3 regions of the Streptomyces sp. NPDC029956 genome follow, and region 1 is predicted to be linked to each of the others. Evidence: riboswitches for the same ligand, from Rfam matches in the RefSeq annotation. Region 1 holds a riboswitch; each other region holds the start of a gene.
What was found. A riboswitch is a leader RNA that binds a small molecule or an ion and turns the genes downstream of it on or off. The one in region 1 is predicted to bind cyclic di-AMP.
Positions count from the first base shown of each region.

Region 2: it holds a riboswitch for cyclic di-AMP, as region 1 does, so the genes downstream of both, ACZ4XX_RS22765 (M23 family metallopeptidase) here and ACZ4XX_RS12795 (LysM peptidoglycan-binding domain-containing protein) in region 1, are expected to answer to the same signal.
Region 3: it holds a riboswitch for cyclic di-AMP, as region 1 does, so the genes downstream of both, ACZ4XX_RS30925 (C40 family peptidase) here and ACZ4XX_RS12795 (LysM peptidoglycan-binding domain-containing protein) in region 1, are expected to answer to the same signal.

Region 1 covers NZ_JBVHZJ010000012.1:172,726-179,834, forward strand. The annotation lists gene ACZ4XX_RS12785 (LURP-one-related family protein) at 15-611, shown strand; gene ACZ4XX_RS12790 (phosphoribosyltransferase family protein) at 730-2,019, shown strand; gene ACZ4XX_RS12795 (LysM peptidoglycan-binding domain-containing protein) at 2,013-2,894, opposite strand; cyclic di-AMP (ydaO/yuaA leader) riboswitch at 2,900-3,083, opposite strand; gene ACZ4XX_RS12800 (DUF6197 family protein) at 3,425-4,027, shown strand; gene ACZ4XX_RS12805 (phosphocholine-specific phospholipase C) at 4,100-6,124, opposite strand; gene ACZ4XX_RS12810 (DeoR/GlpR family DNA-binding transcription regulator) at 6,302-7,109, opposite strand, start outside.
Region 2 covers NZ_JBVHZJ010000029.1:16,120-23,228, reverse strand. The annotation lists gene ACZ4XX_RS22775 (M16 family metallopeptidase) at 1-450, shown strand, start outside; gene ACZ4XX_RS22770 (M16 family metallopeptidase) at 477-1,844, shown strand; cyclic di-AMP (ydaO/yuaA leader) riboswitch at 2,045-2,210, shown strand; gene ACZ4XX_RS22765 (M23 family metallopeptidase) at 2,223-2,993, shown strand; gene ACZ4XX_RS22760 (GntR family transcriptional regulator) at 3,207-3,890, shown strand; gene ACZ4XX_RS22755 (HPr family phosphocarrier protein) at 4,035-4,316, opposite strand; gene ACZ4XX_RS22750 (bifunctional acetate--CoA ligase family protein/GNAT family N-acetyltransferase) at 4,583-7,109, shown strand, end outside.
Region 3 covers NZ_JBVHZJ010000051.1:12,505-19,613, reverse strand. The annotation lists gene ACZ4XX_RS30955 (VOC family protein) at 1-96, opposite strand, end outside; gene bioD (dethiobiotin synthase) at 174-908, opposite strand; gene ACZ4XX_RS30945 (adenosylmethionine--8-amino-7-oxononanoate transaminase) at 932-2,212, opposite strand; gene bioB (biotin synthase BioB) at 2,205-3,467, opposite strand; gene ACZ4XX_RS30935 (8-amino-7-oxononanoate synthase) at 3,611-4,792, shown strand; gene ACZ4XX_RS30930 (ATP-binding protein) at 4,949-5,386, shown strand; gene ACZ4XX_RS30925 (C40 family peptidase) at 5,459-5,935, opposite strand; cyclic di-AMP (ydaO/yuaA leader) riboswitch at 5,939-6,069, opposite strand; gene ACZ4XX_RS30920 (hypothetical protein) at 6,460-6,765, opposite strand; gene ACZ4XX_RS30915 (ClpP family protease) at 6,773-7,109, opposite strand, start outside.

The DNA of each region.
Region 1 (7,109 bases):
CAGGAGCACGTTCGATGGGCCTCGCGCAGACGCAGCACCGCTTTCTCGTCCGGCAGAAGGTGACGCCCATGGCCAACCGCTACCTCGTGCACACGGCGGGAGCGGACGGCGAGGAGGGCGAACTCGTCGCCTTCGCCCACCAGAAGAGGCTGGCGTTCAAGGAGCACGTCACCTTCTACACCGACGAGTCCCGGCGCCAGGTCCTCTTCAGCTTCAAGGCTCGCCAGGTGATCGACCTCGGCGCGACCTACGACGTGCACGGAGCGTCCGGCACCCGGCTGGGCGGCTTCCGCAAGAACTTCGGCGCCTCCCTGCTCCGCAGCACCTGGCATCTGAGCAGCGAGGGCGCCGAGGGGGAGACGACCGGGCAGGAGCGGAGCGAGGGCCTCGCGCTGCTGCGGCGTGCCTGGGAGTTCCTGCCCTTCACCGACCTGCTTCCCTTCGTCGTGCCGTACCACTTCGACTTCACCGAGTCGGGCCGTGCGGTGATGTCCGTCGAGAAGCTCTTCGGTCTCCGCGACCGGTACGTGCTCGACATAGCGGACCCCGAGCTCGACCGGCGGCTCGCGATAGCCCAGGCCGTGGCCCTCGACGCCCTCCAGTCCCGCTGACGCCCCGCTCACCCACCCGTCGGGGAAGGGGCGTCTTACCCTGGAGGGACGGGCGGGGGACGGGGCTCGGTGCTCCTCCCCGAGCCCGGAGCCGTGCAGGCGGAAGGACGGGCGGGCCATGTTCTTCAGTGATCGCACCGACGCCGGTCGGCAGCTGGCCGCCCGGCTCGGCCATCTCAAGGGCCATGAGGTCGTGGTGCTCGGTCTGCCGCGTGGTGGGGTGCCGGTGGCGGCCGAGGTGGCCGATGCCCTCGACGCACCGCTCGACATCTGTCTGGTACGGAAGCTGGGGGTGCCCCAGCAGCCGGAGCTGGCGATGGGCGCACTCGGCGAGGGCGGCGTCCGGGTGGTGAACGAGCGGGTGCTCCACGAGGCCGGGGTCGGAGCGCGTGATCTGGCCGCGGTCGAGGAGCGCGAGCACGCCGAGCTCGATCAGCGGACCCGCCGCTATCGGGGCAGCAGGCCGTCCGTGCCCCTGGAGGGCCGAACGGTCCTGGTCGTGGACGACGGTCTCGCCACAGGCGCCACGGCGCTGGCGGCCTGCCGCGTGGTACGGGCGAGGGGCGCCGCCCGGATCATCCTCGCGGTGCCGGTGGCGCCCCGCGGCTGGACGGCCCGGCTCGGCGGCGAGGCCGACGAGACGGTGAGCGTGCACGCGCCGGAGCTGTTCTACGCGATCGGACAGTTCTACCGGGACTTCACACAGACCTCGGACGCGGAGGTCCTCGCCTGTCTGGACCGGATCCGCGCCGCGCACGGACCGGTCGTCCAGGACGCGGACGTACGGATCCCCGTCGCCGACGGTGTCACGCTGGCCGGACGGCTCGCGGTGCCCGAGGGCGCCACCGGCATCGTCCTGTTCGCGCACGGCAGCGGGAGCAGCCGACACAGCCCCCGCAACCGGGCGGTGGCGGGGGCGCTGAACCGTGCGGGACTCGGAACGCTGCTGTTCGACCTGCTCACCGAGGTCGAGGCGGTCGACCGGGCGCATGTCTTCGACACCCCGCTGCTGGCCGGCAGGCTCGCCCGCGCCACGGAGTGGCTCGCCGGGCGACCGGAGAGCGAAGGTCTTCCGCTGGGCTACTTCGGGGCCAGTACGGGAGCGGCCGCCGCGTTGTGGGCGGCGGGCGACCTCGCGTCCTCCGTGGCCGCCGTCGTCTCACGCGGTGGTCGGCCCGACCTCGCGGCCGACCATCTGGCGCGGGTCGAGGCCCCGACGCTGCTCGTGGTCGGAGGCCGGGACGCGCTGGTCCTGGACCTCAACAGGCGGGCCGAGTCCCTGCTGCGCTGCGAGAGCCGGCTGGAGGTCGTGGAGGGCGCCACGCACCTCTTCGAGGAGCCTGGCGCCCTGGAGGAGGTGGCGGAGCTCGCCACCTCCTGGTTCACCGGGCACTTCCGGGATCAGTAGGCGCCGTTGACGTTGTCGATGGAGCCGTAGCGGTCGGCCGCGTAGTTGCAGGCGGCGGTGATGTTGGCGATCGGGTCGAACAGGTCCATCGACGTGCCGGGCACGTGATAGGCCAGGAAGGTCGGCTCGATGACCTGGAGCAGACCCTTGGAGGGGGTGCCGGCCACGGCGTTGGAGTCCCAGAGGTTGATGGCCTGGGGGTTGCCGGAGGACTCCCGCATGATGTTGCGGTGGATCCCCTCGTACGAGCCGGGGATGCCGCGCTGGGCCATGATGTCCAGCGACTCGCGGATCCATCCGTCGAGGTTGTTCGCGTACGGGGTGGCGGCGACGGGCGCGGCCTTGACCGGTGCGGCGGCAGCCGCGGGAGCGGCGGCCGAGGCGCCCGTGCCGGCGGCGGCGGCCGGGGCGGCGCTCCGGCGCTCGGAGCGGTTCGCCCGTTCGGTCGTGACGGCCTTCTCCGCCTGTGTGGGAGCGGCCTTCACGGAATCCCGACGAAGCGTCAGTTCAAGGCCCGGGTGAATGAGTGACGGGTTGTCACCCACGGCGCTCTTGTTGGCGCGGTAAAGGTTCTTCCAGCCGCCCTGAATTCCCTTCTTCTGGGCGATCAGGGAAAGCGAGTCGCCACTGACGACCTTATAGGTGCGCGCCGCGGCAGGAGCGGCGGGAGCCTTGGTGGCGGCCTTCACCGCTGCCGGAGCGGCGGCGGCGGTGATGGCCTTGGCGGCGCTGTGCGGGGCTCCGGAAACGGGCGCGGCGCCGGCCACGGCCGGGGCGATCAACGGCAGGGCGAGTGCGGCTCCGCCCGTGCCGACGAGCGCGAGTCCACGGGAGACGGGGCGGCGGGGGCGGCGGTGCTTACCGTGAGCAGGCATGACGGGATTCCTCTCCGGCGCCTTCGGGGTGAGCTGTCGGGTTCGGACTGGAGATGTCCGGCCGCGCGCACGCGGCTTCACCCCGAGCCGTTCCGGAATCCGGGTCGGCGTATTCGTGGGTCCCCCGCTCCTGCCGTCGGGTGAAAGGGAGGTATTTCGAGCGGTGGCAGGATTCGGCGATCCGCTCGAATGGAGGTGACCGTAGGCCAGTAATGCGATGGAGAACAAGAGGATCTGTGTCCAGGGGGCGGTGAAAGGATCACCGAATTCATGGAATTCAAGATCGAAGGTGTCTCCGCCGCATCGAACTTCCTTGGCCCGTACGGCCTGCGCGGAAACTGATCACCGGGGAGTCCCCGGAAAAGTGAGTCGCATCACCAGGTGTGTGATGTCCGAATGGGGGCGGTAATTCTCTTTATGGTGGAGTGGGCGATAAGAACCCGTTCGGCGGTGCGGGCACTCAAGGGCATAAGTAGCAAAACCGACATTCCTCGTGAACGATGGAGTACCCCGACCGAGGAGCCGCCCGGATGTCGCCCTCCGCCTCCCTGCTCAACCCCGAGACCCTCGACCGTGAGGCCGCCGCCCTCTACGAGAGCGCCACCTGGCAGCGGATCGTCACGGACTGGGCCGAGCCACCGGTGCCCGCACCCGCCGTGGAGAGCTGGCGCGACCTGCTCTCCGTGCCGGTGGAGCGGCTCGTGGCCGACGCGCTCGACGCGCTGCCCCCGCCCCTTCCCGCCGAGCGCCGGCTCCCCGGCCGGATCGGAGCCGCTCTGCCCGACCGGCTGCACGCCTGGCGCCGTATCGGCAGGCCCGAGCTGCGGCCCTCGGTCCACCTCGGCTACGCGCGTCTCGTGCTGACGGAATGGGGCTGGCAGAACGCCCCGTACAAGCTGCGCGACGTGCGCGGGGCCCGGTGTGTCTGCGGTGCGCTCCTCGCCGCGCACCGCCTCGGCCACGGCAGCACGACGACGATGAACGAGGCGGCCGCCTGGATCATGGCCGAGCTCCGCTCGCGGGGGTGGCACGAGCTGATCGGGCCGTGGAACCGCGCCCCGGGCCGTACGGCCGAGGAGGCGGTGGCCCTCGTCGACGCCGCGATCCACCGCGCGGCGCACGCCGGACGCTGACGGGCCGCCCGCCGGTGCGGCTGGTGCGGGACGACGGTGAGGCACCCGCCGCCCCGCACCGGGAGGGCGGGTTCAGCCGGTGATGCTGGGCGCCCCGGTCTCGATGTGACCGGTGTACCGGCGCGACCAGGTCCCGTCGATGTCGGCCAGGATCGTGAAGTCGTACCAGCCGTCCTGGTAGGCGACCGCGTTGAAGAAGTCCTCCCGCGTCGAGCCGGCGGGGACCGTGTAGGTCCAGGGGCCGTCCGTGCGGTAGGCGTTCGAACGGATCGTGAACGTCACCGGTCCGGCCGAGGTGTTGCTCAGCTTGAACCACAGGGCGGTCCGGCCCGTCCCCGCCTCGGTCGCGAACCGGGAGGTCACCTCGACGGACTTGCCGGCCTTGGAGGCGTCCCCGATGAACCGGCGCAGGAAGCGGTTGGGGCCCATCATCGAGATGTCGTACTTGCCGGACCCCGACCCCAGGCCGATGTTGAAGTAGTCGGTGGCCGTGCCGCCCGGGTCGACGGTGTACTGCCAGGCGGCCGTGTCGCGGTGCTGGTGCGGGTGGATCGAGAAGTGGGCCGCCCGCCTGGCCTCGGCGCCCTGGTTCGTCATCGAGAACCAGGCGAGGATCTTGCCCGCGGCCCCGAACTCGAAGCGGTCGAGGTTTCCGTTCACCTGGTACGGCAGCGCGCGGGCCGGCCGGGTGCCGGACTCCTGGGCGGGCTGCGCGTTGTTCTGCGGCGCCGGGTTCGGCAGCGGGCCGCAGGTCGCCTGACCGATGACCTTCGCCGTCGAGGGGAGGCCTGCCGGCACGCCGTACACCGGGTGGGCGAAGTCGAAGACGCCGGTCAGATCGCCCGTCACCTTCCGTCGCCAGGCGCTGATGTGGGGGCAGGTGGCCGGGGTGCCGAGGGCCGTCGTCCAGGTTTCCATGAAGCGCAGCACCGAGGTGTGGTCGAAGACCTCCGAGCTCACCCAGCCGCCCCGGGTCCACGGGGACATGACAATCATGGGGACCCGGAAGCCCAGGCCGATCGGTACGCCGTCGAGGTACTCGCCCGGGGTGCCCGGGGGAGCGACCGGCGGCGGCACGTGGTCGAAGAAGCCGTCGTTCTCGTCGTAGTTGAGGAACAGCACCGTCGAGTCGAACACGTCGGCGTCGGCGGCGAGCGCGCGGTGGACGAGGTCGACGAAGTGCGCGCCGTCCCCGGGCGGTGCGTAGGGGTGCTCCGAGAACGCCTCGCTCGCGACCACCCACGACACCTGGGGCAGCGTGCCCGCCACGACGTCGGCGCGGATCGCCGCGGCGATGTCGTCCGGGGTCGAGCCGGTCACCTTGGGGACCGAGCCCATGCCGCGGTCGTACAGCGGGTCTCCGGGCCGCGCGTCGGTGAACCTCTTGAAGTACGCGAGACCGTTGTCGCCGTAGTTGTCCTGGGCGTTCTGGTAGACCTTCCAGCTCACCCCGGCCCGCTGGAGAGCTTCGGCGTACGTCTCCCAGGTGAGGCCCGACTCCTCGCCGCCGTCCTTGCTGGAGGCGTCGATCTTCCCGCTCCAGAGGAAGGTCCTGTTGGGGCCGGTGGCGCTCAGCGTCGAGCAGAAGTAGGCGTCGCAGATCGTGTAGTGGTCGGCGAGCGCGTGGTGGAAGGGGATGTCCTCGCGGTCGAGGTGGCCGAGCGTGCGGGTGTTGCCGACGCCGGTGACCCAGTTGTCGAGACGGCCCTTGTTCCAGGCGGCGTGCTGAGAGGTCCAGCTGTGCGGCAGGTCGCCGTTGCACTGGGCGAGGGTCTCGCCGTCCACGCCGCCGGCGGGCGGGGTGTCGCTGAGCTTCCAGGGGTACTGGCGGCCGCCCCAGTTGGGCTGGTTGAACATGCCCCAGCCGCCGGGGATGTTGCCCGCGGCGCGGTCGCCGAAGCCCCGTACGCCGCGCAGGGTGCCGAAGTAGTGGTCGAAGCTGCGGTTCTCCTGCATGAGGATCACCACGTGCCGGACGTCGGCGAGGGTGCCGGTGGCGGCCCTCGCCGCGGCGGAGGCCCGGGCCGTCGGCAGTGCCGCGCCCGCCACGAGCCCCGCGCCGATCCCGACGAATCCTCTGCGGCTGATGGGAATCATGCTCCGCCTCTCCTGTCACCGCGTGCCCCGGCGGCACGTCGGAGACATGATGAGGGAGGGGAGCTTAAAGGTATACAGCCGTGCGGTAATTAGTGGGTTAACAGCCCAGGGCGCCAGGGAGCCAGGGAATTCTGGGCTGTGGATTGGTCCAACTGCATACCAATGACGTGGGAAGGGTCAGACGGTCAGGACCTTCACGCCGGCCTCGGTGAGCTGGGCGACCGTCTCCGCGTCGATGCCCGTGTCGGTCACGAGCAGATCGATCCGGTCCAGACCACAGATCCGCGCGAAGGCCCGGCGGCCCATCTTCGAGGAGTCGGTCACCACGACGACCCGGCTCGCCCGTTCTGCGAAGAGCCGGCTGATGCTCGCCTCGTCCTCCTGGTGCGCCATCACGCCGAGCCCGGCGTCCACCCCGTCGACCCCGAGCACCACCACGTCGAGCACGACCTCGTTGAGCACCCCGACCGTCAGGGGGCCCACCAGTTCGTACGTCTGGGGGCGTGCGACACCGCCGGTGGTGACGATCTTGATCTGCGGGCGCACCGCGAGCTCGCCCGCGATGTTGAGCGCGTTGGTGACCACGGTCAGGGCGGGTCCGGGGTTCGCCGTTCCCGCCGTGCCCGCCGTCCCCGCGGTGTCGGCCCGCCCGCTCGCGAACCGCAGGGCGAGGGCGCGCGCAACCTCGGTCGTCGTCGTGCCGCCGTTGAGCCCGACGACCTCGCCGGGGGCGATCAGGTCGGCGGTCGCCTCCGCGATCCGCCGCTTCTCCGCGGCGTGCCGCGTCGACTTGTACCGCAGCGGCAGCTCGTACGAGACGCCGTGTGCGACCGCCCCGCCCCGTGTCCGTATCAACAGCTGCTGCTCGGCGAGCTCGTCGAGGTCCCGGCGGATCGTGGCGGCCGACACGTCCAGTGCGGTAGCCGCCTCCTCGACCTCCAGCTTCCCCGAGGCGGCGAGTAGTTCAAGGAGCGTGTTCCACCGC
Region 2 (7,109 bases), on a different contig from region 1:
CGCGACCGTACGGCCGTCGCCGCCGGCTTCGGCATGCTGCGGCTCGCCGGCGCGCCCTCGCTCGGCTGGCTGGACGTCAAGACCTCCGGCGGTGTCGAGGTCCCGCAGATCGAGGCGGCCGTCGACGAGGAGCTCGCCCGGTTCGCCGCCGAGGGCCCCACGCCCGAGGAGATGGAGCGCGCGCAGGCCCAGTTGGAGCGCGAGTGGCTCGACCGGCTCGGCACCGTCGCGGGCCGCGCCGACGAACTGTGCCGGTACGCCGTGCTGTTCGGCGACCCGCAGCTCGCGCTGACCGCCGTGGACCGCGTCCTGGCGGTCACCGCCGACGAGGTGCAGGCCGTGGCCGCGGCCACGCTGCGCCCCGACAACCGCGCGGTGCTGGTCTACGAGCCGCTGGCGACCGAACAGAGTGACAACGGCGACGACGAGGAAGAGGGAGCGGACCAGTGACCGACGCCGCCGCGTCTTTGACGAGCATGGACTTCCACCCGCAGCCGACGCCCGGCGTCGCCCGGCCCTGGGCCTTCCCGGCCCCGGACCGAGGCACCCTGGACAACGGCCTGACGCTGCTCACCAGTCACCGTCCCGGCCAGCAGGTCGTGGCCGTGGAGATCTTCCTGCCGGCCCCGCTGGACGCCGAGCCCGCCGGTCTCGACGGTGTCGCCACCATCATGGCCCGCGCGCTCTTCGAGGGCACGGACCAGCAGAGCGCCGAGGAGTTCGCGGCCGAGCTGGAGCGCTGCGGCGCGACGCTCGACGCGCACGCCGACCACCCGGGCGTACGGGTCTCCCTGGAGGTTCCCGTCTCCCGGCTGCCCAAGGCGCTCGGTCTCGTCTCCGAGGCACTGATCGCGCCGGCGTTCCTCGAGACCGAGGTCGAGCGCCTGGTGCGCAACCGCCTCGACGAGATCCCGCACGAGACGGCCAACCCGTCCCGCCGCGCCGCCAAGCAGCTCTCCAAGGAGCTGTTCCCGGCCGAGGCCCGGATGTCCCGGCCGCGCCAGGGCACCGAGGAGACCGTCGAGGCGATCGACGCCGCCGCGGTCCGCGCCTTCTACGAGGCGCACGTCCGGCCCGCCACGGCCACCGCCGTGGTCGTCGGCGACCTCACGGGTGTCGATCTGGACAAGGTCCTCGCCGAGACCCTGGGCGCCTGGACCGGCGAGCCGGCCGAGCCGCTCCCGATGCCGCCGATCACCGCCGACGACACCGGACGGGTCGTCATCGTGGACCGGCCCGGCGCCGTCCAGACCCAGTTGCTGATCGGCCGGGTCGGACCCGACCGCCACGACAGCGTCTGGCCGGCCCAGGTCCTGGGCACGTACTGCCTGGGCGGCACCCTCACCTCGCGGCTCGACCGGGTCCTGCGCGAGGAGAAGGGCTACACGTACGGCGTGCGTGCCTTCGGGCAGGTGCTCCGCTCGGACGGCCGGGGGAACGGCGCCTCGATGCTCGCGATCAGCGGTTCCATCGACACGCCCAACACCGGCCCGGCTCTTGACGACCTGTGGAAGGTGCTGCGGACGCTGGCCGCGGAGGGCCTCACCGACGCCGAGCGGGAGACGGCCGTGCAGAACCTGGTGGGGGTCGCGCCGCTCAAGTACGAGACCGCCGCCTCCGTCGCCGGGACGCTCTCCGACCAGGTCGAGCAGCACCTGCCGGACGACTACCAGGCCCAGTTGTACGCCCGGCTGGCCGAGACCGGCACGGTCGAGGCGACGGCGGCCGTGGTCAGCGCCTTCCCGGTGGACCGGCTCGTCACGGTGCTCGTCGGCGACGCGGCGCAGATCGCGGATCCGGTGCGCGCGCTCGGGATCGGTGAAGTGACCGTCGTGACCGGCTGATTCACGCCGCCGACACGGCAAGGGAGGGCCCCGACGGCATAGTTCGTCGGGGTCCTCCCCTTTGTCCGTATTGAGATCAAGAGTGGCCCTATGGCCTGTGGCATGTCTTACAAAATGCGTGTCCGGTTGGTGATTGAAAGACGATCCGCATAGCGTCAGTGCGTCTGTTCGTCAGTTGCACGTGCCGCATCCGCGGCATCGGACAGACATCGCCGAGTCCCCGTCAGGCGCGAGCCTGGGGAGCCGGGGACCCACACGTAGTCCCTGGGGTGAATCGGGCGCCTTCGTCTCGTACGGAGGGGCTCGTAGGAGACCTTCCTGCTCCGAACCCGTCAGCTAACCCGGTAGGCGAGAGGGAAGGAAAGGATCAGCCCCTACATGGCGTTCACCCGTGCCACCGGGAAGCATCGTGCTCCGAGCCGGATGGCGCGCCGCGGCGTGGGCATCGCCGGCGCGGCGACGCTCGCCACCACAGGCGTCATCGGAACCCTCGCTTCCCCGGCGCTCGCCGCCGACACGGACCACCGCTCGCCCGAGGACACCGGTCTCACCAAGGTGATCACCGAGGACGACCTCGCCGAGCGGATCGACGCCCAGGCCGCCGCCCAGGAGCAGGAGGCCTTCGAGGTCGCCGCCAAGGCGAAGGCCAAGGCCGAGGCGAAGCGCAAGGCCGAGGCCCGTGCCAAGGAGATCCGCCAGGCCGAGCAGCGTGCGGCCCGCGAGGCCGAGCGCCGCCGCCTGGCCTCCTTCCAGCTGCCCGTCGAGGGCACGTACGTGTCCACCGGCTACCAGACCGGCGGCTCGCTCTGGTCCTCCGGCAGCCACTCCGGCATCGACTTCCACGCCTCCTACGGCAGCAACGTCGTCTCCGTCGGCTCGGGCACCGTCGTCGAGGCCGGCTGGGGCGGCGCGTACGGCAACAACATCGTCATCCGGATGAACGACGGCACGTACACCCAGTACGGTCACCTCTCCTCCATCGGGGTCTACGTCGGCCAGAGCGTCGAGCCGGGTGAGCGGATAGGCATCTCGGGTTCGACCGGGAACTCGACCGGCCCGCACCTCCACTTCGAGGCGCGGACGACGTCCGAGTACGGCTCCGACATCAACCCGGTCTCGTACCTGCGCGCCCGCGGCGTCGACGTCTGATCCAGGACGCCCGTCGCGCAGGGCCGGCGGTTCGCCGCCCCCTCGCATCGCAAAAGCCCCGGCTCGTACAGAGCCGGGGCTTTTCGTCGGTCGCGGGACATCGATATTCCACCGGGGCATCGGAAATTCCGGCGCGCTGCAATAGAGTCGCAGATCGGGCGCAGAACAGGCGCCGTCGGAATTGACTCGCGCAGACCAAGGCGGAGGTCGGACATGCGCATTCCCGCGCACTCGGTATGCACGGCGATCCGGGACGACATCGTCTCCGGCGTCTTCGAGCGGGGCAGCCGGCTGACCGAGGACCAGCTGGCCCGCCGGTACGGGGTCTCCCGTGTCCCGGTCCGAGAGGCCCTGCGCACCCTGGAGTCCGAGGGCTTCGTCGTCTCCCGCCGCCACGCCGGGGCGCATGTCGCCGAGCCCACCGAGCAGGAGGCCGCCGATCTGCTGGACATGCGGGCGCTGCTCGAACCGCTGGGGGCGGCCCGTGCCGCCCAGCGGCGCACGGAGGCCCATCTCAAGGTGCTGCGCGGCCTGGTCAGGCTGGGTCAGGAGCGGGCCAGGCGCGGACAGGGCGAAGATCTGCGCTCACTCGGCGGCTGGTTCCACGAGACGCTCGCGCAGGCCTCCGGCAGCCCGGCCCTGACGGCGCTGCTGACCCAGCTGCGGCACAAGATCGCCTGGATGTACACGGTCGAGCAGCCCGAGCGGCCGGTGGACGCCTGGGCCGAGCACGGCGCGATCGTGGACGCCGTGGCGCGCGGTGACGCCGAGCGGGCGCGGACGCTGACCGCGCTGCACGCGGAGCGCTCCCAGTCGCTGCACCGCCTCAAGAGGCCGGACCGCAGCCGTGTGAGGGTTTCGCAACATGCAGTCAACACGGCGAGTTCCCGGAATTAACGCGCGCATCGTATACATGGAATAGGAATTCGGCGCCGTCGCCTCGTGCTGCCCGAAAAGCGGGGCGATGGAAAAGCGAAAGGCCGTGACCGCCGGAATTCCGGCGGTCACGGCCTTTCGTCGTGCAGTGGGGGTCGACCCGGATCAGACGGTCTCGGGAAGCTCGTCCAGGCCCTCGGCGACCAGCTTCGCCAGACGGTCCAGAGCGGCCTCGGCGCCGTCGGCCTCCGAAGCGAGGACGATCTCCTCGCCGCCCTGCGCGCCCAGGCCGAGCACCGCGAGCATGGAGGCGGCGTTCACCGGGGTGCCGTCGGACTTGGCGATCGTCACCGGAACGCCGGAAGCCGTGGCGGCACGGACGAAGATGGACGCGGGGCGGGCGTGCAGGCCCTCGGCCCAGCCGACGTTGACGCGGCGCTCAGCCATGGTGTTGCCCTTCAAGTCTCAAGCGGGTTGTCTAGACCAGTCTCTCACGTGATGCCGCGTGCTCGCGCCGACCTTCGGCCCGGATCGGACCGCCCTTCGGCCCTCCCCCGCCCTGCGCGGCGTGCTCCCTACCTTGCACGGCCGACCCCCGCCGCGCGAGCGATGCCGCCGCCGTGTCGCGACCGGTGCCGTCGCGATGTCGCGGCCGGTGCCGCCGCCGTGTCGCGACCCGTGCCACCGCCGTGTCGCGGCCGTAGGCTGACCCCATGCAGAGCGCGTCGGACCAGCTGCCGGAGCACGACTACCCCGACCACTGGGAAGCGGACGTGGTGCTCCGCGACGGCGGCACCGCGCGCATCCGGCCCATCACGGCCGACGACGCCGACCGCCTCGTCAGCTTCTACGAGCAGGTCTCGGACGAGTCGAAGTACTACCGCTTCTTCGCCCCCTACCCGCGGCTGTCCGCCAAGGACGTGCACCGCTTCACCCACCACGACTTCGTGGACCGGGTCGGCCTCGCGGCGACCGTGGGCGGCGAGTTCATCGCCACCGTGCGCTACGACCGCATCGACGACCGGGGCCTGCCCGCCTCCGCCCCGGCCGACGAGGCCGAGGTGGCCTTCCTCGTCCAGGACGCCCACCAGGGTCGCGGCGTCGCCTCCGCCCTGCTCGAACACATCGCGGCCGTCGCACGCGAGCGGGACATCCGCCGCTTCGCCGCCGAGGTGCTCCCCGCCAACACCAAGATGATCAAGGTCTTCACGGACGCGGGCTACACCCAGAAGCGCAGCTTCGAGGACGGGTCCGTCCGGCTCCATCTCGACCTCGAACCCACCGACCGCTCCCTCGCCGTCCAGCGCGCGCGGGAGCAGCGGGCCGAGGCCCGCTCCGTGCAACGCCTCCTCACGCCCCGGTCCGTCGCCGTCGTCGGCGCCGGGCGCACGCCGGGCGGCGTCGGCCGGACCGTCCTCCGCAACCTCCTCGGGGCCGGTTTCACCGGACGCGTGTACGCGGTCAACGCCGCGCTCACCGAGAACGACGGGCCCGTCGAGTTCGACGGCGTCCCCGCCCACCCCTCCGTCGCGGCCATCGGCGAGCCCGTCGACCTCGCGATCGTCGCCGTCCCCGCCGAACGGGTGCCGGAGGTCGTCGCCGACTGCGGCGAGCACGGCGTCCAGGGCCTGGTCGTCCTCTCCGCCGGATACGCCGAGAGCGGGGCCACCGGGCGCGAGCGGCAGCGCCAGCTGGTCCGGCAGGCCCGCTCGTACGGCATGCGGATCATCGGGCCGAACGCCTTCGGGATCATCAACACCGCCGTCGACGTCCGGCTCAACGCCTCCCTCGCCCCGCAGATGCCGGCCGCCGGGCGGATCGGCCTCTTCACCCAGTCCGGCGCGATCGGCATCGCCCTCCTCGCCGGACTGCACCGGCGGGGCGCCGGGCTCTCCTCCTTCATCTCGGCCGGCAACCGCGCCGACGTCTCCGGCAACGACTTCCTCCAGCACTGGTACGACGACCCCGGCACCGACGTCGTCCTGCTCTACCTGGAGTCGATCGGCAACCCCCGGAAGTTCACCCGGCTCGCGCGCCGCACCGCCGCCGTCAAGCCGGTCGTCGTCGTCAAGGGCGCCCGGCACAGCGGCAGCGCGCCCCCCGGCCATCGCGTGCCCGTCACCCGCATCCCGCACGCCACGGTCTCCGCGCTGCTCCGCCAGGCCGGTGTCATCCGCGTCGACACCGTCACCGAGCTGGTGGACGCCGGACTGCTGCTCGCCGCCCAGCCGCTGCCCGCCGGGCCCCGGGTCGCGATCCTCGGCAACTCCGAGTCCCTCGGCCTCCTCACGTACGACGCCTGCCTGACGGAGGGGCTGCGCCCGCTGCGGCCGCTCGACCTCACCACGGCGGCGGAACCGGCGGACTTCCGGGACGCACTCGTCGCGGCGCTCGCGGACGAGACCTCCGACGCGGTCGTCGTGAACGCGATCCCGTGGGTCGGCGAGAACGGCGCCACCGAGTTCGGCGACGGAGAGGTCCTCGCGGCCTCCCTCCGTGAGGCCGTCGCCTCCGCTCAGGCCCCCACGAAGCCGGTCGTCGTCGTCCACGTCGAGATGGGCGGCCTCGCGGAGGCCCTCGCGGTCGCCACGAGCACGCGGCCGACGGCATCGGGACGGGGCGGGGCGGCCGCCGCCCCGGGGGCCCGGCCGACCGGACTTCCGGCCGAACCGGGAGCGGGGCCCGCCGGGCCCGCCCGCTCCGGGGCGGGGCCCGCCGTGCTCCGGCCCGAGCCCCGGACAGCCGGCGCGGGGCCGTCCGGCCCGGGAACGGGCGGCGCCGTGTCCGCCCCCGGCGCCCCCGGGCCGACCCCGACCCCCGGGCCGACCTCGGCCGCAGCGGCACCGGCCACCGCGTCCGGCGCCGGGGCCATCGGCGTCGTCGGCGACCCGGCTACCGCGCCCGAACCCGTCGCGCCCACCACCATCCCCTCCTACCCCGCCGCCGAGCGGGCCGTGCGGGCGCTGGCCGAGGCCGTGCGGTACGGGCAGTGGCGGCGGCGGGCCGCCGAGCCCGGCCGGGTGCCCGAGTACGAGGACATCGACGAGGCGGGCGCCGCCGCGCTCATCGCGCGGGTGCTGGGCGGCGACGACGCCGACCCGCGCGGTGTGACCCTCGACACCGCGCAGGCGGGCGAGCTGCTCGCCCGGTACGGCATCGCGGTCCTGCCCACACTGCCCGCACCCACCCCCGACGCCGCCGTCGCGGCCGCCGGCCGGCTCGGCTACCCGGTCGCTCTCA
Region 3 (7,109 bases), on a different contig from region 1:
GTCGACCGGAACACCGCCGAGGAGCCCTGCCCAGAACCGGACCAGAGCGGCCGGATCGGCGCAGTCGAAGACGATCTCCTGAACGTGAGCGCGCATGCCTCCAGCCTACGGAGTGGAGGCACGCGCGTCCCTCGAAACGAGCTGCCGCGTCCTGACTTCACGGGGCTCCCGCGCTACGAGGCTCCCGCGTACGGCTCCGCGAACCGCTCGTGGAACGCCTCCGCGTCCCACGAGCCGCCGAGCGCCGGCCCCAGCCAGCCGCCCGCCGCCGCCCGGAACTCCGCCGGGCCGAGCGACCCCGACCCCTCCGGTACGGCCCCGAGGAGCGGCGTGCCCGCCTCTCGCGGCAGATCCGCGAGGTTGCAGCGCATCGCCAGGTCAGGCGCGTCCGGCCAGCTGCCGATCACCACACCCAGCTGCTCGATCCCGCGCGCCCGCAGCGCCTCCGCCGTCAGGGCCGCGGAGTTGAGCGTCCCCAGTCCGGCGGGGACGACCACGAGAACGGGTGCGCCGAGCAGCGCCGCCGCGTCCGCGAGCGTGCCGCCCTCCTCGTCGAAGCGGACGAGCAGCCCGCCCGCCCCCTCCACGAGCACCAGGTCGTGCTCGGCGGCCAGCTTCCGCGCGGCCTCGGCGACCTCCGCGGGCCCGACCGGGGCGAGCCCGGCCCGCCGGGCCGCCGTCCCCGGGGCCAGCGGCTCCGGGAACCGGCCCAGCTCGGCGGAGCCCACGGCGCCCGAGAGCCGGACGACCTCGTCCGCGTCACCGCGCTCGTCCGGCCCCACGCCGGTCTGCGCCGGCTTGAGGACGGCGACCGTGCGGCCGGCGGCGGTGGCGATCGCGGCGACGGCGGCGGTGACGACGGTCTTGCCGATCTCCGTGCCCGTACCGCTGACGACGATGATTCCCACTGTTGTTCTTCCCGTTCTCCCGGTCAGCCCGCGGCCGCCGCCGCGCGCACGGCGGCGCAGATGCGGGCCAGGTCCTCGTCACCCGTCACGTACGGCGGCATCGTGTAGATCAGGTCGCGGAACGGACGCAGCCACACGCCCGCCCGGACCGCCGCCTCGGTGGCCGCGGCCATGTCGACGTCGTGGTCGAGCTGGACGACGCCGATGGCGCCGAGCACCCGCACCTCGCGCACACCGGGGAGGTCCGCGGCGGGGGCGAGCCCCTCGCGGAGTCCCGTCTCGATGCGCTTGACCTCCAGTGCCCAGTCCTGGGACATCAGCAGGTCGATCGACGCGCAGGCCACCGCAGAGGCCAGCGGATTGCCCATGAAGGTCGGCCCGTGCGCCAGGACGGGAACCTCTCCGCGCGAGATGCCCTCGGCGATCTCCGTCGTGCAGAGCGTGGCCGCCATCGACAGGTATCCGCCCGTCAGCGCCTTGCCCACACACATCACATCGGGCGAGACGCCGGCCTGGTCGGCGCCGAACAGCGTGCCCGTACGGCCGAAGCCGGTCGCGATCTCGTCGAAGATCAGGAGAACCCCGTGCTCGTCGCACGCCTCGCGGAGGACGCGCAGGTACGCGGGCGGGTGGAACCGCATCCCGCCCGCGTTCTGCACCACCGGCTCCACGATCACCGCGGCGACCTCGTGCGCGTGGAGCGCGATCTGCTCCCGCAGCATGTCGGCGTACGACTCCTCGTACGTCACCGGCGGCGCGTCGACGAAGACCTGGCGCTGGAGCACGCCCGACCACAGCTCGTGCATCCCGCCCTCGGGGTCGCACAGCGACATCGGCTGCCAGGTGTCCCCGTGGTAGCCGCCGCGCCAGGTCATCAGGAGCTGCTTGCCGGGTCGGCCCACCGAGCGCCAGTACTGCAGGCACATCTTGGCCGCGACCTCGACGGAGACCGAGCCGGAGTCGCTGAGGAAGACGTGCTGGAGGGGTTCCGGGGTGATCTCGACCAGACGGGTGGCGAGCCGCACGGCCGGCTCGTGGGTCAGCCCGCCGAACATGACGTGGCTCATCCGGTCCAGCTGGCCGTGCGCAGCCTCGTTGAGCACCGGGTGGTTGTAGCCGTGGAGCGCCGACCACCAGGAGGACATGCCGTCGATCAACTCGTCCTGTCCGTGCACCGGTTCCGCAAGCCGGAGCCGGACACCCGACGCGGACTCGACGACCAGCGGCTCCGTTCGTCCCGGCATGGGGCCGTACGGATGCCAGACGTGGGCCCGGTCCAGGGCGAGCAGTTCGTCGTTACGCATTCGGGGCGAGCTCCGTCCCGGCACCGCGGCGGCGCACCGCCACGAGGTCGGGACGCGCCCCCGGCACCTCGCTCGCGGCCTCGGAGGCCGACTCGGTCGCGGGGGCCGCCTGCGCGTGACCGCCGCAGGGACCGCAGCCGCCACCGGCCTCGGCGTGCGAGCCGCAGCCCGCGCCCTCCGCCGCGTCGTGCGAGCCGCAGCCCGCCGACGCCTGGGAACCGCAGCCGCCGCCCGCCGCGGCGAGCGCGTCCGCGCGGTGCTTCGGAAGCGTCGTCGTGCCCGCGCCCTCCACCTCGAAGCCCGCGTCCGCGATCATGTCCAGGTCGGCCTGGCCGGCCTGGCCCTCGCTCGTCAGGTAGTCGCCGAGGAAGATCGAGTTCGCGATGTTCAGCGCCAGCGGCTGCATCGAGCGCAGGTGCACCTCACGGCCGCCCGCGATCCGCACCTCGACGTCGGGGCAGACGAACCGCACCATCGCCAGGATCCGCAGGCAGCGCTGCGGGGTGAGGTTCCACTCCTTGGCGAGCGGCGTCCCCTCGAAGGGGATGAGGAAGTTGACCGGCACCGAGTCGGAGTCGAGCTCGCGCAGCGCGTACACGACGTCGACGAGGTCCTCGTCGGTCTCGCCCATGCCCGCGATCAGACCCGAGCAGGCCGACAGACCGGCGGCGTGCGCCTTCTGCACGGTGTCCACCCGGTCGGCGTACGTGTGGGTCTTGGTGATTCCGGCGTACGTCGCCTCGGACGTGTTCAGGTTGTGGTTGTACGCGTCGGCGCCGGCGTCCTTCAGCCGCTCCGCCTGGCCGTCCGAGAGCAGGCCCAGACAGGCGCACACCTCGACGCCCTCGTTCTGCTCCTTGATGGCCTCGATGGTCCTGCCGACCCGCTCGACGTCGCGGTCCGTCGGACCGCGGCCGCTCGCGACCAGACAGACCCGCTTGGCCCCGCCCGCGACACCCGCGGCGGCGGCCTGGGAGGCCTCGTCCGGCTTCAGCCAGGTGTACTTGAGGATCTCGGCCTTGGAGCCGAGTCGCTGCGAGCAGTACGAGCAGTCCTCGGGGCACAGGCCCGACTTCAGGTTCACCAGGTAGTTGAGCTTCACCCGCCGCCCGAACCACTGTCGGCGCACCTTGCCGGCCGCCGCCACCACATCGAGCAGTTCGTCGTCGGAGGTCGCCAGGACGGCGAGCGCTTCTTCACGGGTCGGCAGCTCGCGCCGCAGCCCCTTCTCCACCAGCGTGTTCAGCAGGTCCATAAGCGCTGATCCTCGCCTACCGCCCACCCCCGGGCCAAGGAGGATCTGAACAAACGCCCCCGATAGAGGTGTGTGGATGACCACATCCCCACCTCGGCATCATCCGGTTAGGGTCTGTGCGCTGCCTACAAAAGGATCGCCGAATGCCACAGGCCGACGACGCACGGGCCGCGGGCCCCCGCCGTACCGCGTTCGACTGGACCGACGCCGAGGCGCGCCGCCGGGCGGACGCCGGTCTCGTCCGTACGCTGCGGCCACGGGCGGCCGAGTCGGACCTGCTCGACCTGGCGAGCAACGACTACCTGGGCCTCACCCGCCGCCCGGAGGTCACCGAGGCGGCGGCCGACGCGGCGCGGCGGTGGGGCGCCGGCTCCACCGGCTCGCGGCTCGTCACCGGCACCACCCGGCTGCACACCCGGCTCGAGCGCGAGCTCGCCGAGTTCTGCGGATTCGAGGCGGCGCTCGTCTTCTCCTCCGGCTACACCGCCAACCTGGCGGCGCTCACCGCGCTCGGCGGCCGGGACTCCCTGATCGTCTCCGACGCCTCGAACCACGCCTCGATCGTGGACGGCTGCCGCCTGGCCCGCGCCGAGACGGCCGTCGTGCCGCACACCGAACCGGAGGCCGTGCGCAAGACCCTCGGCGCGCACCCCGGCCGGCGGGCCCTGGTCGTCAGCGACTCCGTCTTCTCCGTCGACGGCGACAAGGCCCCGCTGCCGGAGCTCGCGGAAGCCTGCCGGGCACACGGCGCCGGACTCGTGGTGGACGACGCCCACGGCTTCGGCGTCCTCGGCGAAGGCGGCCGGGGCGCCCTGCACGAGGCCGGACTCGCGGGCGACGAGGACGTCATCGCCACCCTGACCCTCTCCAAGTCCCTCGGCAGCCAGGGCGGTGCCGTCCTCGGCCCGGCCCGGGTGATCGAGCACCTGGTGAACGCGGCCCGCACCTTCATCTTCGACACAGGTCTCGCCCCGGCCGCCGCGGGCGGCGCCCTCGCGAGCCTGCGTCTGGTCAGGGCCGAACCGGGCCTCGCGGAGCGGGCCCGTACCGTCGCGACCACGCTGCACCGGCAGCTCACCGACGCCGGTCTCACGGCGGCCCGGCCCGACGCGGCCGTCGTCTCGGTGCGCGCGCCCTCGCCGGAGGCCGCCCTGCGCTGGGCGGCGGACTGCCGCGAACAGGGCCTGGCGGTCGGCTGCTTCCGGCCGCCGTCGGTCCCCGACGGGATCTCGCGGCTGCGGCTCACGGCCCGCGCCGATCTGACCGACGCGGAGATCGGGCGCGCGGTGGGGACGATCCTGCGGACGGCGCCCGACGCAGGGTAGGGCCAAGAGCGTTCCCGGTGAGCAGAGTTCACCGCTTCGGGCGACAGATGGGGACATATCTTGGTGGAACGCCGCGCGGCGCGGTGGGATCGGTGGCACTCTGACGCGAAGCGCAATCCGGGGCGGTGGCCCCGGTGGGAAAGGGACAGCGTCGCCATGGCAGATCACCAGGAAGCATCCGTCACTCTGCCGAGCGAGCCCGCCTCGGTCCCCACGGCCCGGCGGTACGTCGCGGACGTCCTCATGGAGTGGGGACTGGACGATGCCGCCGAGATCGCGGACTCGATCCGGCTGATCGTCTCCGAACTGGCCACCAACGCCGTCCTGCACACCCTCGGCCAGTCGCCCACCTTCACGGTGGACGTCCGCCTGGAGCGCGAGGAGCGGCTCCACATCGGCGTCACCGACAGCCATCCGCGCCGGCCGCGCCGCCTCCCGGCGGCGGTCCAGCAGGACAACGGCCGCGGCATGGTCATCATCCGCGTCCTCGCCGCCGAGGCCGGCGGCCGTCTGTCGGTCACGCCGACCGATGACGGCGGCAAGACGGTCTGGATCACTCTTCCGTGGGCCGTGGCCCCGGTGGCCGCCTGTTAGCCGCTGTCATGTCGGTCAGGGGTACGGCGGCGCCACCGCACCCCTCACGGACGAACCGCTACCGCCGCCTGATCAGCGGACGCGGCCGTAGTAGACCTTCGACGACCAGATCTTGTCGAGCTTCACCCAGGACCCCGTCTTGGGCGAGTGCCAGATCTTGCCGCTGCCGGCGTAGATGCCCACGTGGTAGACCCTCCCGCCGGAGTGGAAGAAGACCAGGTCCCCCTTCTGCCTGGTGGAGGCGGCGATGTGCCGGGTCTTGTTGTACTGCTGCTGCGCGGTGCGGGGCAGCGACTTGCCCGCCTTCTTGTACGCGTAGAGCGTCAGACCGGAGCAGTCGAACCTGGAGGGTCCGGTGCTCCCGTACCGGTACGGAGCTCCCTTCTTGGACTCGGCGACGCTCAGTGCCTTGTTCGCGTGCGTGGTGGCTGCCTGGGCCTCCGTTGCCGCACCGGGTGCGAGCAGCGTGCCGCCTACGGCGGCGAGGGTGAGAGCCGAGACGGCTCCGGCCCGGGACAGCAGGGACGGGACGTGCATCTGCGCAGTCATGCGCAACCCTTCGTCAGCCGCCTGCGAAGGATGACCTGTCGGGTTCGGGCTGGCGAAGATGCCCGGCCGCTGACGCGGCTTCACCCCAAGGGGCGGCCCCGCTGCCGAAACAGCGCGTACGCCCCGTAAAAATCGGGTCCTCCACTCCTGCCGATCCAATCCTGTCGACCAGACGTCCGGGACAGCGGCAGGACTCGGCGTCCGCCCGGACCGCCCCGCCGCGGTGGCGGGGGCTTGTCGTCGACAGGGATCTTGACCCACAGACAGGTCGAAATCCGAGCTGAAACGGCGATATGTGAGGCTCCTCACGACTGATCCATACGGGTGGACAGACAGCCTTTGTGATCTTCGGAGGTTTGGCCAACGAGCCTCGCACCAGCGACGGAACGCCCTATTCCGCCAAATGTGTACACCTGTTGTGCAACTCACCCGGCACATATGTCGACTCGTCGACTACGCCGAACGGGGGAGCGATTCTGCGGTGGGTGTCGGCCGTCCGGAGGTCGTCACGACACGCGGAAATGTCAACTCGCGCGAGTGCGCGGGACGGTGACACGGTCGGCCCGGCGCTCCCCGTCCAACACCCGGAGCGCACGCGCCAACGTGTCCGCGTGCACCTCGTTCTCGCCCCGCATATGCATGAGCGTCAGGGCCTGGAGCAGCGCCTCCGCCCGTCCCACCAGGGCCTGTGCCGCGCGCAGTGCGCCATAGGTATGCGTGCCCCTGGATGGATTGATCTTCCCCAGCAGGTCGACCACCTCCAGGTAGGCGTCGACGAGTTCACTCTCGGCCCGGGTCAGGGCGGGCAGCGGCGGCAGCTCGGGAACCACGGCCGGCTCATCCCGCCGTGCCGCCGACGCCCGCGCGCCGGCTCGTGATCACGTGGTCCACCAGGCCGTACGCGACCGCCGCCGACGCGTCCAGGACCGTGAGGCGGTCGAGGTCGGCGTCGACGCGCTCCCCGTCCTGCCCCGTGTGCTCGGTGAGCATCCCCGCCATCAGCGCGCGGAGGCGGAGCAGTTCGCGGGCGTGGATGTCGAGGTCGCTCGGCTGGCCCTGGAGCGGCTCGTCCATGGCGGGCTGCCGCAGCGTGACCCTGGCGCCCGGCAGCATCATGCGCTTGCCCGGGGTGCCGGCGGCGAGCAGTACGGCGGCGGTGGAGACGGCCTGGCCC